Regions from separate parts of the Bradyrhizobium sp. 18BD genome, predicted to be linked through region 2. Evidence: riboswitches for the same ligand, from Rfam matches in the RefSeq annotation. Region 2 holds a riboswitch; the other holds the start of a gene.
The links. A riboswitch is a leader RNA that binds a small molecule or an ion and turns the genes downstream of it on or off. The one in region 2 is predicted to bind S-adenosylmethionine.

Region 1 (6,205 bases), on a different contig from region 2:
TTTTTGAAGAAGCATCTGCCGGCCGCGGGTCTCGCGATGTTTCCAAAATCCGGCCACGTGCTCAATCTCGAAGAGCCCGCGCTGTTCAACGAGAGCGTGGAGCGGTTCGTGACGCTGGTCGAAGCCGGCCGCTGGCCGGCGCGCGATCCGAGGTCGCTGGCGGCGCATTAAGGCGACGCAGCACCACACACTCCGTCATTGCGAGCATAGCGAAGCAATCCAGAATCTCTCCGCGGAGACAATCTGGATTGCTTCGTCGCAAGAGCTCCTCGCAATGACGGAGGAACTATTTTCCACAACCCCGGCTCAGCAGAAACACGCCCTGCTCGCCGAACATGTTCCACACCCACCAGGGCAGGTTCAGCGGCACCGGGCGGCCATAGAGATCGAGCGCGACCGAGCGCTCCATCTTGACGTTGATCGCGTCGCAGAGCTCGACGAAATCCTTGATGGTACAGAAATGGATGTTGGCGGTGTCGTACCAGGTCGCCGGCAGATTCTCCGTGCGCGGCATGTGGCCGCCGATCAGGAGCTGCAGGCGCATCCGCCAGAAGCCGAAATTCGGGAACGAGACGATGGCCCGGCGGCCGATGCGCAGCAGATTCTCCAGCACCACTTTCGGCTGCCGCGTCGCCTGCAGCGTCTGCGACAGGATCACGTAATCGAAGGCGTCATCCGGGTAATTGACGAGGTCGGTGTCGGCATCGCCCTGCACCACCGCGAGACCCTTGGCGACGCAGCGGTTGACGCCCTCGCGCGACAGCTCGATGCCGCGGCCGTCGATGCCGCGGCTCTCCAGCAGTTGAAGCAGATCGCCCTCGCCGCAACCGACGTCGAGCACCTTCGAGCCCGGCTTGACCATCTCGGCGACCAGCAGGTGATCGGCGCGAAACTGGGCCGGCTGCTCCGCAACGGCGCCGCCGAGCGGCAGCACTTCCTGTACAGACATCGCTAGCCGTCCTCGTCAGTCGTTCTTGTCGGTGAGCCCGCGCGCCTTGCCCGCCGATTGCAGGAAGGCGCGGGAGATGTCGAAGAATTCGGGCACGTCGAGCAGGAAGGCGTCGTGGCCACGATCGGTCTCGATCTCGGCGAACGACACCCGCGCGCTCGAGGCATTCAGCGCATGCACCAGCGCGCGCGATTCCGAGGTCGGGAACAGCCAGTCGCTGGTGAAGGAGACCACGCAGAAGCGGGTCTGGATGCCCGCGAACGCCTTTGCGAGCACGCCGCCATGGTCGCCGGCGATATCGAAATAGTCCATCGCGCGGGTGAGATAGAGATAGGAGTTGGCGTCGAAACGCTCGACGAAGGACGAGCCCTGGTAACGCAGATAGGACTCGACCTGGAAGTCGGCGTCGAACGAGAAGGTCGGCAGCTCGCGGTCCTGCATGCGCCGGCCGAACTTGCGGTGCAGTGCGGCGTCCGAGAGATAAGTGATGTGCGCGGCCATGCGCGCGACCGCGAGGCCGCGATGCGGATGGATGCCGTGATCGGCATAGCCGCCATTGTGCCAGTCGGGATCGGCCATCACGGCCTGGCGGCCGAGCTCGTGGAACGCGATGTTCTGCGCCGAGTGCCGCGTCGCGCAGGCGATCGCCAGCGCGGAGTAGACGCGCTTGGGATAAGCCGCGGTCCATTGCAGCACCTGCATGCCGCCCATCGAGCCGCCGACCACCGCGAATAGCGTGTCGATGCCGAGCCGGTCGATCAGCATCGCCTGTGCACGCACCATGTCCGGAATCGTGATGACAGGGAAATCGAGACCCCACACCTTGCCGGTCGCGGGATTGATCGAGGCCGGCCCGGTCGAGCCCATGCAGCCGCCGATCACGTTGGAGCAGATGATAAAGTAGCGGCTGGGATCCAGCGGCCGGCCGGGGCCAACCAGCGTCTCCCACCAGCCGGACTTGCCGGTGACGGGATGCACATTGGCGACGTGCTGGTCGCCGGTCAGCGCATGGCAGATCAGCACCGCGTTGGAGCGGTCGGCATTGAGCTCGCCATAGGTCTGATAGGCGATCTGGAACGGGGAGAGATCGACGCCGCAATCGAGCCGCAGCGGCTGGTCGGTGCCGAACAGCGCGACCTGCGAGCTCGGATGATCGACCTCGTGCGACCGGTCGTCGGCACTGATCGCGGGGGCACTGATCGCAGGACTTGGAATCGACTTGACGCCAACCATCATCGACCTCGTATGCGACGGAAGCTGGACCGCCGCTGACATCAGGCCATGAAAAACCCGGCCTGAACGATAGGTTCGGCCGGGATCGGAAGCGTCCCCGGCCTGTTTAGCGAGTTTTTTAACGTGGCTGCAAGCCGGCCGGCTCAAATGACCACGGAACAGGCAAAACCTACTGTCTTGGGCGGTTTTCGTCAAGTCGTGGCCGGGATGAGCCAAATTCGTCTCTGCCATCTTGGCCTGAAGGGGTGTCATTTCTCTTTGCTTTCGCCGCCCCGACTGCCTAATCAGGACATCGACCGCAGCGGATCCGAGCTTACCAATTTACTTGGCCGATCCGTATTGGAACGCCTCTCAACAGCCCAAGCTCTCAAAAGTCCAAGTCAGATATGACCCAACGCCCGCCCGCGCCACCATCGCTTCAGGAATTGCGCAAGGAGATCGACGCGATCGACGAGGGTATGCATCGCCTGCTGATGCAGCGCGGCGACATCATCGACCGCCTGATCCAGGTGAAGCAGACCCAGGAGGTTGGCTCGGCGTTCCGCCCGGCGCGCGAAGCCTCGATGATGCGCGACATCGTGCAACGCCATCGCGGCATCCTGCCGCTCGACACGGTCGAGAGCATCTGGCGCGTCATCATCTCGACCTTCACCTACGTCCAGGCGCCGTTCTCGGTGCATGCCGACATCTCGGTGAGCGAGCCGGCGATGCGCGATTCCGTGCGCTTCCATTTCGGCTTCACGGTGCCTTACGTCGCGCATTTCAGCGCGCAGGCCGCGGTCGAGGCGGTGGCGAGGTCCAAGGGCGACCTGGCACTGGTCTCGGCGACCTCGAGCCGCACGCCGTGGTGGCTGGAGCTGGAAGCAGCCGGCGCGCCGAAGATCATCGCGCGAATGCCCTTCGTCGAGCGTGCCGACCATCCGGCCGCGCTGCCGGTGTTTGCGATCTCGCGCGTCGCCGACAGCGCCGTGGTGACTGAGGTCGAAACCTTCAGCGTGCGCGTGTCCGGGTGGAATGCCGAGGTCGCGCGGGCGCTGTCGCCGCTGGCCGAGATCGTGGCGGTGCCCGATACCGCCTTCGACGGCGCGGCGCTGCTGGTCTCGGTCACCAGCGCAACCAGCATCGACAAGATCAAGGCTGCCCTGATCGAAGCGGGGGCCTCGGTGCGCTCTACGGCCCTCGTCGGCAGCCACGCAACGCGCTATACGGTGGCCCCGACCGGGCCGAATTCGTAGATCGCGTACCGCTTAAGCTATTCCGGAGTTGAAGATGTCCCGCCCCGTGCCGAATCCCGGCATTCTCGATATTGCGCCCTACACGCCCGGCAAGACCCCGGTGCCGGAGCCGGGCCGCAAGGTGTTCAAGCTCTCGGCCAACGAGACGCCGTTCGGCCCCTCGCCCAAGGCGATCGAGGCTTTCAAGAAGGTGGCTGATCACCTCGAGGACTATCCGGAAGGCACCTCGCGCGTGCTGCGCGAAGCGATCGGCCGCAGCTTCGGTCTCGACGCCAACCGCATCATCTGCGGCGCCGGCTCGGACGAGATCCTCAATCTGCTCGCCCACACCTATCTCAGCCATGGCGACGAGGCGATCTCGACCACGCACGGCTTCCTGGTCTACCCGATCGCGACCATGGCGGTCGGCGCCAAGAACGTGATCGCGCAGGAGACCAACCTCACCTGCAACGTCGACGCCATCCTCAAGGCGGTGACGCCGAAGACAAAGCTGGTCTGGCTCGCCAACCCCAACAATCCGACCGGCACCTACATCCCGTTCGACGAGGTCAAGCGCCTGCGCGCCGGCCTGCCCTCGCACGTGCTGCTGGTGCTGGACGCGGCCTATTCCGACTACGTCTCGCGCAACGACTATGAAATGGGGATCGAGCTGGTCGCCACCACGGAGAATACCGTGGTGACGCACACCTTCTCCAAGATCCACGGCCTCGCCGCGCTGCGCATCGGCTGGATGTTCGGCCCCGAGCACATCATCGACGCCGTCAACCGCATCCGCGGCCCGTTCAACGTGTCGACGCCGGCGATGTATGCCGCGGTTGCCGCGATCGAGGACACCGCGCACCAGGCGATGTCGAAACAGTTCACCGAGACCTGGCGCAACTGGCTGGCCGAGGAGATCACCAAGCTCGGGCTGAAGGTGACGCCGGGCGTCGCCAATTTCGTGCTGATCCACTTTCCGGAGACCGGCAAGACCTCAGACGCGGCCGACGCCTATCTCACCAAGCGCGGCCTTGTGCTGCGCGCGCTGAAGAATTACGGCCTGCATCATGCCCTGCGCATGACCATCGGCACCGAGGAGGCCAACCGCCTCGTCGTCGACGGCCTGCGCGACTTCATGGCCGGCAAATGAGCGCGACCCCGCACTTCCAGCGCGTCGCGCTGATCGGCTTCGGCCTGATCGGCGGCTCGATCGCGCGCGCTGCGAAGCTCCAAGGGCTGGCCGGCGAGATCGTCACCACCGCCCGCTCGGAGAAGACGCGTGCGCGCGTGATCGAGCTCGGCATCGTCGACCAGGTCGTGGCGACCAATGCGGAAGCGGTGAAGGACGCCGATCTCGTCATCCTCTGCATTCCCGTCGGCGCCTGCGGGCCGGTGGCGCAGGAGATCGCGCCGCACCTCAAGCCCGGCGCGATCGTCTCCGACGTCGGCTCCGTCAAGGGCGCGATCGTCAGGGACATGGCGCCACACCTGCCGAAAAACATCCACTTCGTGCCGGCGCATCCCGTCGCGGGCACCGAGCATTCGGGCCCCGATTCCGGTTTCGCCGAGCTCTTCATCAACCGCTGGTGCATTCTAACGCCGCCGGAAGGCGTCGATGCCGCGGCCACCGATCGCCTGCGCGCGTTCTGGGCGGCGATGGGCGCCAAGGTCGAGATCATGACGCCCGATCATCATGATCTCGTGCTCGCGATCACCAGCCATCTCCCGCATCTGATCGCCTACACGATCGTCGGCACCGCCGACGAGCTGGCGCAGGTGACGGAGTCGGAAGTCATCAAATTCTCCGCCGGCGGCTTCCGCGACTTCACCCGTATCGCAGCGTCCGACCCGACGATGTGGCGCGACGTGTTCCTCGCCAACAAGGAGGCCGTGCTGGAGATGCTGGGCACCTTCACCGAGGATCTGGCCAAGCTGACCCGCGCGATCCGCCGTAACGATGGCGAAGCACTGTTCGACCATTTTACCCGTACCCGTGCCATCCGCCGCGGCATCGTCGAGATCGGCCAGGATTCGGCAGCCGCGGATTTCGGCCGCCAGCATGGGCAGCTCGGCGAGAAGCCGTGAGCTCAAACAAAGCTGCGTAGCCCGGATGGAGCGAAGCGCAATCCGGGACGGTGCGTGCGGTATCGAAGAACCCCGGATTGCGCTTCGCTCCATCCGGGCTACAGCATCTCACGGCTAGAACGGATAGTAGCGAATCTGCGTCATGACGATGTTGTCGTCGGTCTTCGGCGCACCGCCGACGCCGGCGAACGCGAAGCGCTGCGTGTAGGAATACTGCACGCCGGCTTTGAGCGTGCCGTAATTGCCCTGGTAGATGGTGTCATAGATTCCGGCCGTGATCTGCCGGACCTCCCTGGTATTGCCGTTGCAGGTCGCCGCCGGCGAGTTCTCGATACCGCAGCCGGTGTTGTTGTAGAGCGGATTGCCATAGCCGAACGGCACCGTGCCGACATTGGCGAAGTTGGCCTTGGCTTTTTCCAGGCCCGCATAGGAGTAGACGTCGAGGGTCGGCAGCGCATGCCAGACCAGGCCGACCGTAGCTGCCGTGATCGTCAGCGGAAGGATGGTGCCGTCCTGCGCCACCGCCGCGTCGGGGAACGGCGTCTGCGTGAAGCGCCCAAGCACGCCGTGCGAGCCGTAGAGCTGGAGGTCGAGCGTTTTCGGAACGAGCTCCGCGAAGATGTGACCGCCAAAGCTGCCGGTGTCGTAGGTGTGGTTGGCGTTGTTGAAGCGATCGAACAGCTGGCGATAGAGCGCCCAGGCTTCGACATGCAGCTTGGTGGGC
Region 2 (6,205 bases):
AGTACCGGGCCGATCACCTTGGCCGCGCCTTGCGAGGAGAAATACATCGTCGAGGCGAGGCCGATGAAGGCGTAGAACGGCGCAACGGTCGACAGATATTGGTGGCTGGTCGCGCGTACCGTCGCGCTGTCGGTGAAGATGTTGACCCAGAGGTCGGGGAACATCGCGACAAGGCAGGCCGGCGCGCCGACCGCGATGAAGGCGCTCGCTCCTGCGGTCCAGGCAATGCGCCGCGCACGCGCGATGCGGCCGGCGCCGACCGCCATCCCGATCATCGGCACCGAGGCGATGCCGAACGAGAATGCGATCGATGTCAGCAGGAATTCCAGCCGCGCGCCGATGCCATAGCCGGCGAGGATCGCGGTGCCGAACTTCGCCAGCATGTGCGTGAAGATCGAGATCGTCAGCACCGATTGCAGCGGCGAGAAGCAGGCGATGGCACCGACCTTGAGGATGTCGAAGAACATCACCCATTGGATGCGCAGGCCGCGCAGCTTCGGCACCACACGGGCACGGCCGGAGAACAGGTACCAGCCCATCACGCAGATGTTCATGGAGTAAGCAATCAGCGCGCCGGCGGCGACGCCGCGCATGCCGAGCTGCGGCACCGGCCCGAGCCCGAGGCCGAGCGTGCCGCCGAGCAGGACCTGCCAGACCGCGGAGTTGAGGATCAGCAGCGACGGCAGCTTCATGTTGCCGGTGCCGCGCAGCACGCCCGCCATGGTGTTGAGCAGCCAGGGCAGCACGGCGCCGCCGAAGAACACCTGCGTGTAGGCGATCGCATGGGTCAGCACGTTGCCGCGGCCGCCGAGCATCTCGAGTACCTTGGGCCCGAAGATCAGCATGCCCAGCATGAAGACGAGGCCGAAGGTTATGCCGATCAGCAGCGCATGCGCGGCGAGCGTGCCGGCGCGCTCGCGATCGCCGGCGCCGAGCGCGCGTGCGATGGCGGAGGCCACCGCGCCGCCCATGGCGCCGCCCGACATCGTCATGGTCAGGATCACTGTCGGAAACACCAGCGCCATCGCGGCCAGCGCCTCGACACCGAGCCGGCCGATATAGGAAGTCTCCGCGATCACCACACAGGTGCCGGCGGACAGCGCGACCACGTTGGGCCAGGCGAGCCCGAGCAGCGTCCGCAGGATCGGCCCGTCCGTCAGCGCGCTCCGCACGGGGCGCGGAGGCGGTGGCAGCGGACGCTCTTGTTCATCGACCGGGATTTCGGCGATGTCGGACATTTCCTCTCCCGGGCACGGGCGCCATTCGCGGCGCGGCAATGATGAGGTGTGCCAATCAATTTGTTCGCGCGCAGGGCGCAGCAGGGGCTTGTTAGCACGGCGCGCGGCGATTCCTCCTGCAATGGCTGCAGGCGTGCCCTGCGGCAGCGCATTTCAGCCCGTGGAATTGCGGTTCTCTCGGCCGTCTATCCGATTGTCCAGACCAGCGGCGGGCGGCCGGCCGTCGTCGGGCGCAGATGTACGCCGATATGCCGGCCGCATCCGGCAGCGAGTCCTTCGAACAAGCCTTCCAACACCCTGACGCAGGCGCGGTGATAGTCGGAAACATCGTCCATCAGCTTCCAGCTCTGCTGGCGGATTTCAAAACTGCCTTCGGACTTCGTGGTCTCGGCCGCATCATCCTGCGCGGCGAACAGCGCGTTCAGGAACGATGCGAATTCATTCGCGCCGCCGCGGCTCATCGCGAGCGCTGCTGCGACCTCATCGAAATACTGCATGCCGATCAGCTTGCCGGTGAGGTGCAGGAGGTAGCCGGCATCTTCCGGACCGAACAGCTGCACCATCACAGGTGCGGCGGTGCGGACATATTCCATCGCGTAGTTGCGATAGGCTTTTTCGAGCCGCGGTTTTGGCCAGCTCGCGACGGGCAGCGCCGGCGCTGTCCTCGCATCGAACAGCGGCGCCTCCAGATGCCGCGCGAACACCAGCCGCTGATCCAGCTCGAGCGGATGGTCGTATTGATGATAATAGCCTTCGAGCCCGTCCTGGCCGTCGACGCTCTGCTTGGTGCAGATGAAGGCCAGGCGGAGATCGCCGAGCGCGACACCGTTGTTGGCGTGCCAGCCGCGCAGCATCGCGCGCGAGACCTCGCCCGGCACGCCGCAGATCGCGGTGCCCTTCCAGATCCAGCGCGGTGGCGGATAGCGGATCCAGGCCTTGGTGTCGCTCTCATACATGTATTCGACATGCACGCCGCCGATCCAGTTGGAGAGGTAGTGATATTGCGCAGCCGCCACCGCCGGCGGCAGATGATCGATCCCGAGCTTCCTCAGCCCGGGCAGGAAGCGCTCCTGCTGCTGCCTGCGAAACACGCGGAATACGAACTCGGCGGCATCCGCCGTGCCGCGCCGCGTGACGACGGTGAGGATGAGGCCGGTGAAATAGGCGTGGTAGAGGTCGGCAACCGCGCGCCAGCGCTTCCATTGCGCTTCCTGCGCGGGGTCTGATGCGGCGGTCATGTTCGCTCCCGATCGTTGTTTTGATCGAGTGTGTCACTGCTCCAGGGAGCAGGCAACATGACGCGCATGCAGGGAGCCCTGCACAGCGGCCCGCCAATTCCGCATCACGAATTTTGTGCAGCTTTCGCGGCGCGCTCGCGCTCGACGCGCTCAGTGACATCGCGCGCCATCGCAACCGATCCGAGCACGTTACCGCCAGCATCACGCACCAGCGCGAAGGTCATCTCGATGTAGAGCTTGCGCCCGCTCTTGTGCAGCGCGCGGGTCAGCGTCGGCCGTCCCGCGAGCTTCATCGTTCCGCTCGCAAGTGCGGCCTCAAAGCCTTTCCAGTGCGCGGCGCGCAGATGTTCGGGAATGATCAGGTCGAGATTCTGACCGAGCGCCTCGTCCGCGTCAAAGCCGAACAGGTTGGTCGATGCGCGATTCCAGCGCGTGATCGTGCCGGAGCAATCCGAATAGATCAGCGCGTCCGCGACGTGGTTGAGGATGTTTGCGTCGAGCTGGGATTGATCGGTCATGACACCACCTCGTAGCCCGGATGGAGCGCAGCGTAATCCGGGATCGTGCCACAAGTGAAAGTGTCCCGGATTTCGCTTCGCTCCATCCGGGCTACAAGACCGTGCTACACCCGAAAGTGCTTGCTCAGCTTCAGGCCCTGCGCCTGGTAGTTCGAGCCGATGCGCTGGCCGTACATCGCATCGGGGCGCGCCAGCATTTTTTCGTAGACGAGGCGGCCGACGATCTGGCCGTGCTCGAGAATGAACGGCACTTCGCGCGAGCGCACTTCGAGCACCGCGCGCGATCCTAGCCCGCCCGCGCCGGCATAGCCGAAGCCGGGGTCGAAGAAGCCGGCATAATGCACGCGGAATTCGCCGACCAGCGGATCGAACGGCACCATCTCCGCGGCGTAATCGGGCGGCACCTGCACGGCCTCTTTCGAGGCGAGGATGTAGAACTCGCCGGGATCGAGGATCAGGCTGCCGTCGGGACGGGCCGAGATCGGCTCCCAAAAATCTTCCACCGCATAGCCGGAGCGGCGATCGACGTCGACGACGCCGGTGTGGCGCTTGGCGCGATAGCCGACGAAGCCGTTGGCTTTCTCGCCCGACAGGTCGACCGACACGGCAACGCCGCCGGAGAGATCGGCATCGTCGACGTCGACGAGGCGCTCGGTGCCATGCAGCGTATCGAGTTCATCGGCAGTGAGGATGGCATCGCCGGTGCGGAAGCGCACCTGCGACAGGCGCGAGCCCTCGCGCACCAGCACCGGAAACGTCTTCGGGCTGATCTCGGCGTAGAGCGGACCGTGATAGCCAGCGCCGATCATGTCGAAGCGGCGGGTGCCGTCGGCGATCACGCGGGTGAAAACGTCGAGACGTCCGGTCGAGCTTTTCGGATTGGCGGCCGCGACGATCTCCGGCGGCAGCGCCAGGCTCTCGAGCAGCGGCACGATGTAGACGCAGTTGGTCTCCAGCACCGCACCGTCGGCAAGGCTGAACTCATGCAGCTTCAACTCGTCGATGCGCTCGGCAACGGTGGCGCCGGGCCCCGGCAGGAAGCTCGCGCGGACGCGATAGGCGATGTCGCCCAGGCGCAAATCGAGGCTGGCCGGCTGGATCTGGCTTTCGACGAAATCGTATGCGGGCAGGATGAGACCCGCCTCCGCCATCGCCGCGATCATGCGGTCGGGCAGGATACCATTGGCGTCGGGCGCGACCGTGAACGTCAACCGGGGGTCCTCATCAGGGCTCAAATACATCCGGACATGCGGGAAATACTAGCCTTTTACGGCTATCCGATGGACGCCTTGACGGAAAGGGCATTGCGGAATATGAGCATCACTTATCCCGTGGTGATTTGAGCCGGCCGGCTTGCAGCCACGTTAAATAAGTCGCTAAACAGGCCGGGGACCTCTGTGATCCCGGCCCGTGGATATATCCAGGCCGGTTTTTTTGTGACCGTTTTCGCTCGACGGTCATATCGGAGGGTCCTATGTCGAAGTCGCCTGCCACCTACCGTCCCGAAACCCGCCTGGTCCATTCCGGCACCCTGCGCTCGCAATATGGCGAGACGTCGGAGGCGCTGTTCCTGACCCAGGGCTACGTCTACAACAGCGCCGAGGAGTGCGAGGCGCGGTTCAAGGGCGAGGATCCCGGCTTCATCTATTCGCGCTACTCCAACCCGACCATCGCGATGTTCGAGCGCCGCATGATCGAGCTCGAAGGCGCCGAAGCGGCGCGTTCGGCCGCGACCGGCATGGCGGCGGTCACCACCGCGATCCTGGCGCCGCTGAAAGCCGGCGATCACGTCGTCGCCTCCCGCGCGCTGTTCGGCTCGTGTCTCTACGTCATCCAGGACCTGCTGCCGCGCTACGGCATCGAGACCACGCTGGTCGATGGTGCCAATCTCGATGAATGGCAGCGCGCGGTGAAGCCCAACACCAAGACGTTCTTCCTGGAGAGCCCGACCAATCCGACGCTCGACGTGCTCGACATTCCCGGCATCGCCGAGATCGCGCACAAAGGCGGCGCGCGGCTCGTCGTCGACAACGTGTTTGCGACGCCGATCTGGCAGAGCCCGCTCGCGTTAGGGGCCGACGTCGTCGTGTACTCCGCGACCAAGCACATCGACGGCCAGGGCCGCTGTCTCGGCGGCATCATCCTGTCGTCGGAAGCCTTCATCGCCGAGCACATTCATAACTTCATGCGCCAGACCGGCCCGTCGATCTCGCCGTTCAACGCCTGGGTCCTGCTCAAGGGCCTGGAGACGCTGGGCGTGCGCGTGCGCGCGCAGACCGAGAGCGCGGCGCGCATCGCCGACGTGCTGGCGAGCCATCCGAAGATTTCGCGGCTGGTCTATCCTGGCCGCGCCGATCATCCGCAGGCCGCGCTGGTGAAGAAGCAGATGCGCGGCGGCTCGACGCTGGTCGGCTTCGAGGTCAAGGGCGGCAAGGCGGCCGCGTTCCGCGTGCTCAACGAGCTCAAGCTGGCGAAGATCTCGAACAATCTCGGCGACGCCAAGAGCCTCGTGACGCATCCGGCCACCACGACGCATCAGCGCCTGAAGCCGGAGGATCGCGCCGCGCTCGGCATCAGCGAGGGCTTTATCCGCTTCTCCGCAGGGCTGGAGCACGCCGATGATCTGATCGAGGATCTGACGGCGGCGCTGGAGAGGGCGTGACGGGCGAATGGCGAATAGTGAGTAGCGAATAGATCAATCCCTATTCGCTACTCGCCATTCCCTATTCGCCTCTACATCGGCCGATACGCCCGCACGTCCGCGGGCACGTTCACGCCGAGCTGGATCTGGCCGACAGAGCGGATGATGTCGTCGCCGAGCAGCTGGGCGAAGCAGGCATAGCCCCAATCGTTCATGTGGAGGCCGTCGGCGATCACAAAGCTCTCGACCGGGATCGCCTGCTTCTCGTGCCAGTCGCGCATCACCTCGAAGCGCGGGAAGATGCCGACGTGACGGAGCTCGGCGACCTTGCCGAGCAGCTTCACCATCTTGCCGGCGCTCTCGGGCCGCTGGTTCACGGCCGGCGAATATTGCGGATCGACCAGCACGATGTCGGCGCCGCCGGCAGCCTGGATGTGGGAGATGCCGTCCTCGACCATCTTGGCGGTGTCGCCGGGATCGAGGTTGCGCAGCACCGCGTTGGTGCCGACCTGCCAGATCACGAGATCCGGATGCACGTCGATCACCTCCTTCTGGAGGCGCTTCATCATC

Region 1: another riboswitch for S-adenosylmethionine. It lies ahead of metX (homoserine O-acetyltransferase MetX); the one in region 2 lies ahead of RAD16_RS14860 (O-succinylhomoserine sulfhydrylase).

The regions. Positions count from the first base shown of each region.
Region 1 is NZ_JAVAYL010000038.1:11,691-17,895, forward strand. It holds gene RAD16_RS39660 (alpha/beta fold hydrolase) at 1-171, shown strand, start outside; gene metW (methionine biosynthesis protein MetW) at 287-949, opposite strand; gene metX (homoserine O-acetyltransferase MetX) at 965-2,182, opposite strand; SAM riboswitch at 2,268-2,347, opposite strand; gene RAD16_RS39675 (chorismate mutase) at 2,569-3,417, shown strand; gene hisC (histidinol-phosphate transaminase) at 3,452-4,546, shown strand; gene RAD16_RS39685 (prephenate/arogenate dehydrogenase family protein) at 4,543-5,481, shown strand; gene RAD16_RS39690 (hypothetical protein) at 5,596-6,205, opposite strand, start outside.
Region 2 is NZ_JAVAYL010000007.1:89,452-95,656, forward strand. It holds gene RAD16_RS14840 (MATE family efflux transporter) at 1-1,238, opposite strand, end outside; gene RAD16_RS14845 (hypothetical protein) at 1,424-2,476, opposite strand; gene RAD16_RS14850 (PAS domain-containing protein) at 2,581-2,994, opposite strand; gene RAD16_RS14855 (2'-deoxycytidine 5'-triphosphate deaminase) at 3,099-4,235, opposite strand; SAM riboswitch at 4,316-4,395, shown strand; gene RAD16_RS14860 (O-succinylhomoserine sulfhydrylase) at 4,469-5,656, shown strand; gene RAD16_RS14865 (SGNH/GDSL hydrolase family protein) at 5,728-6,205, opposite strand, start outside.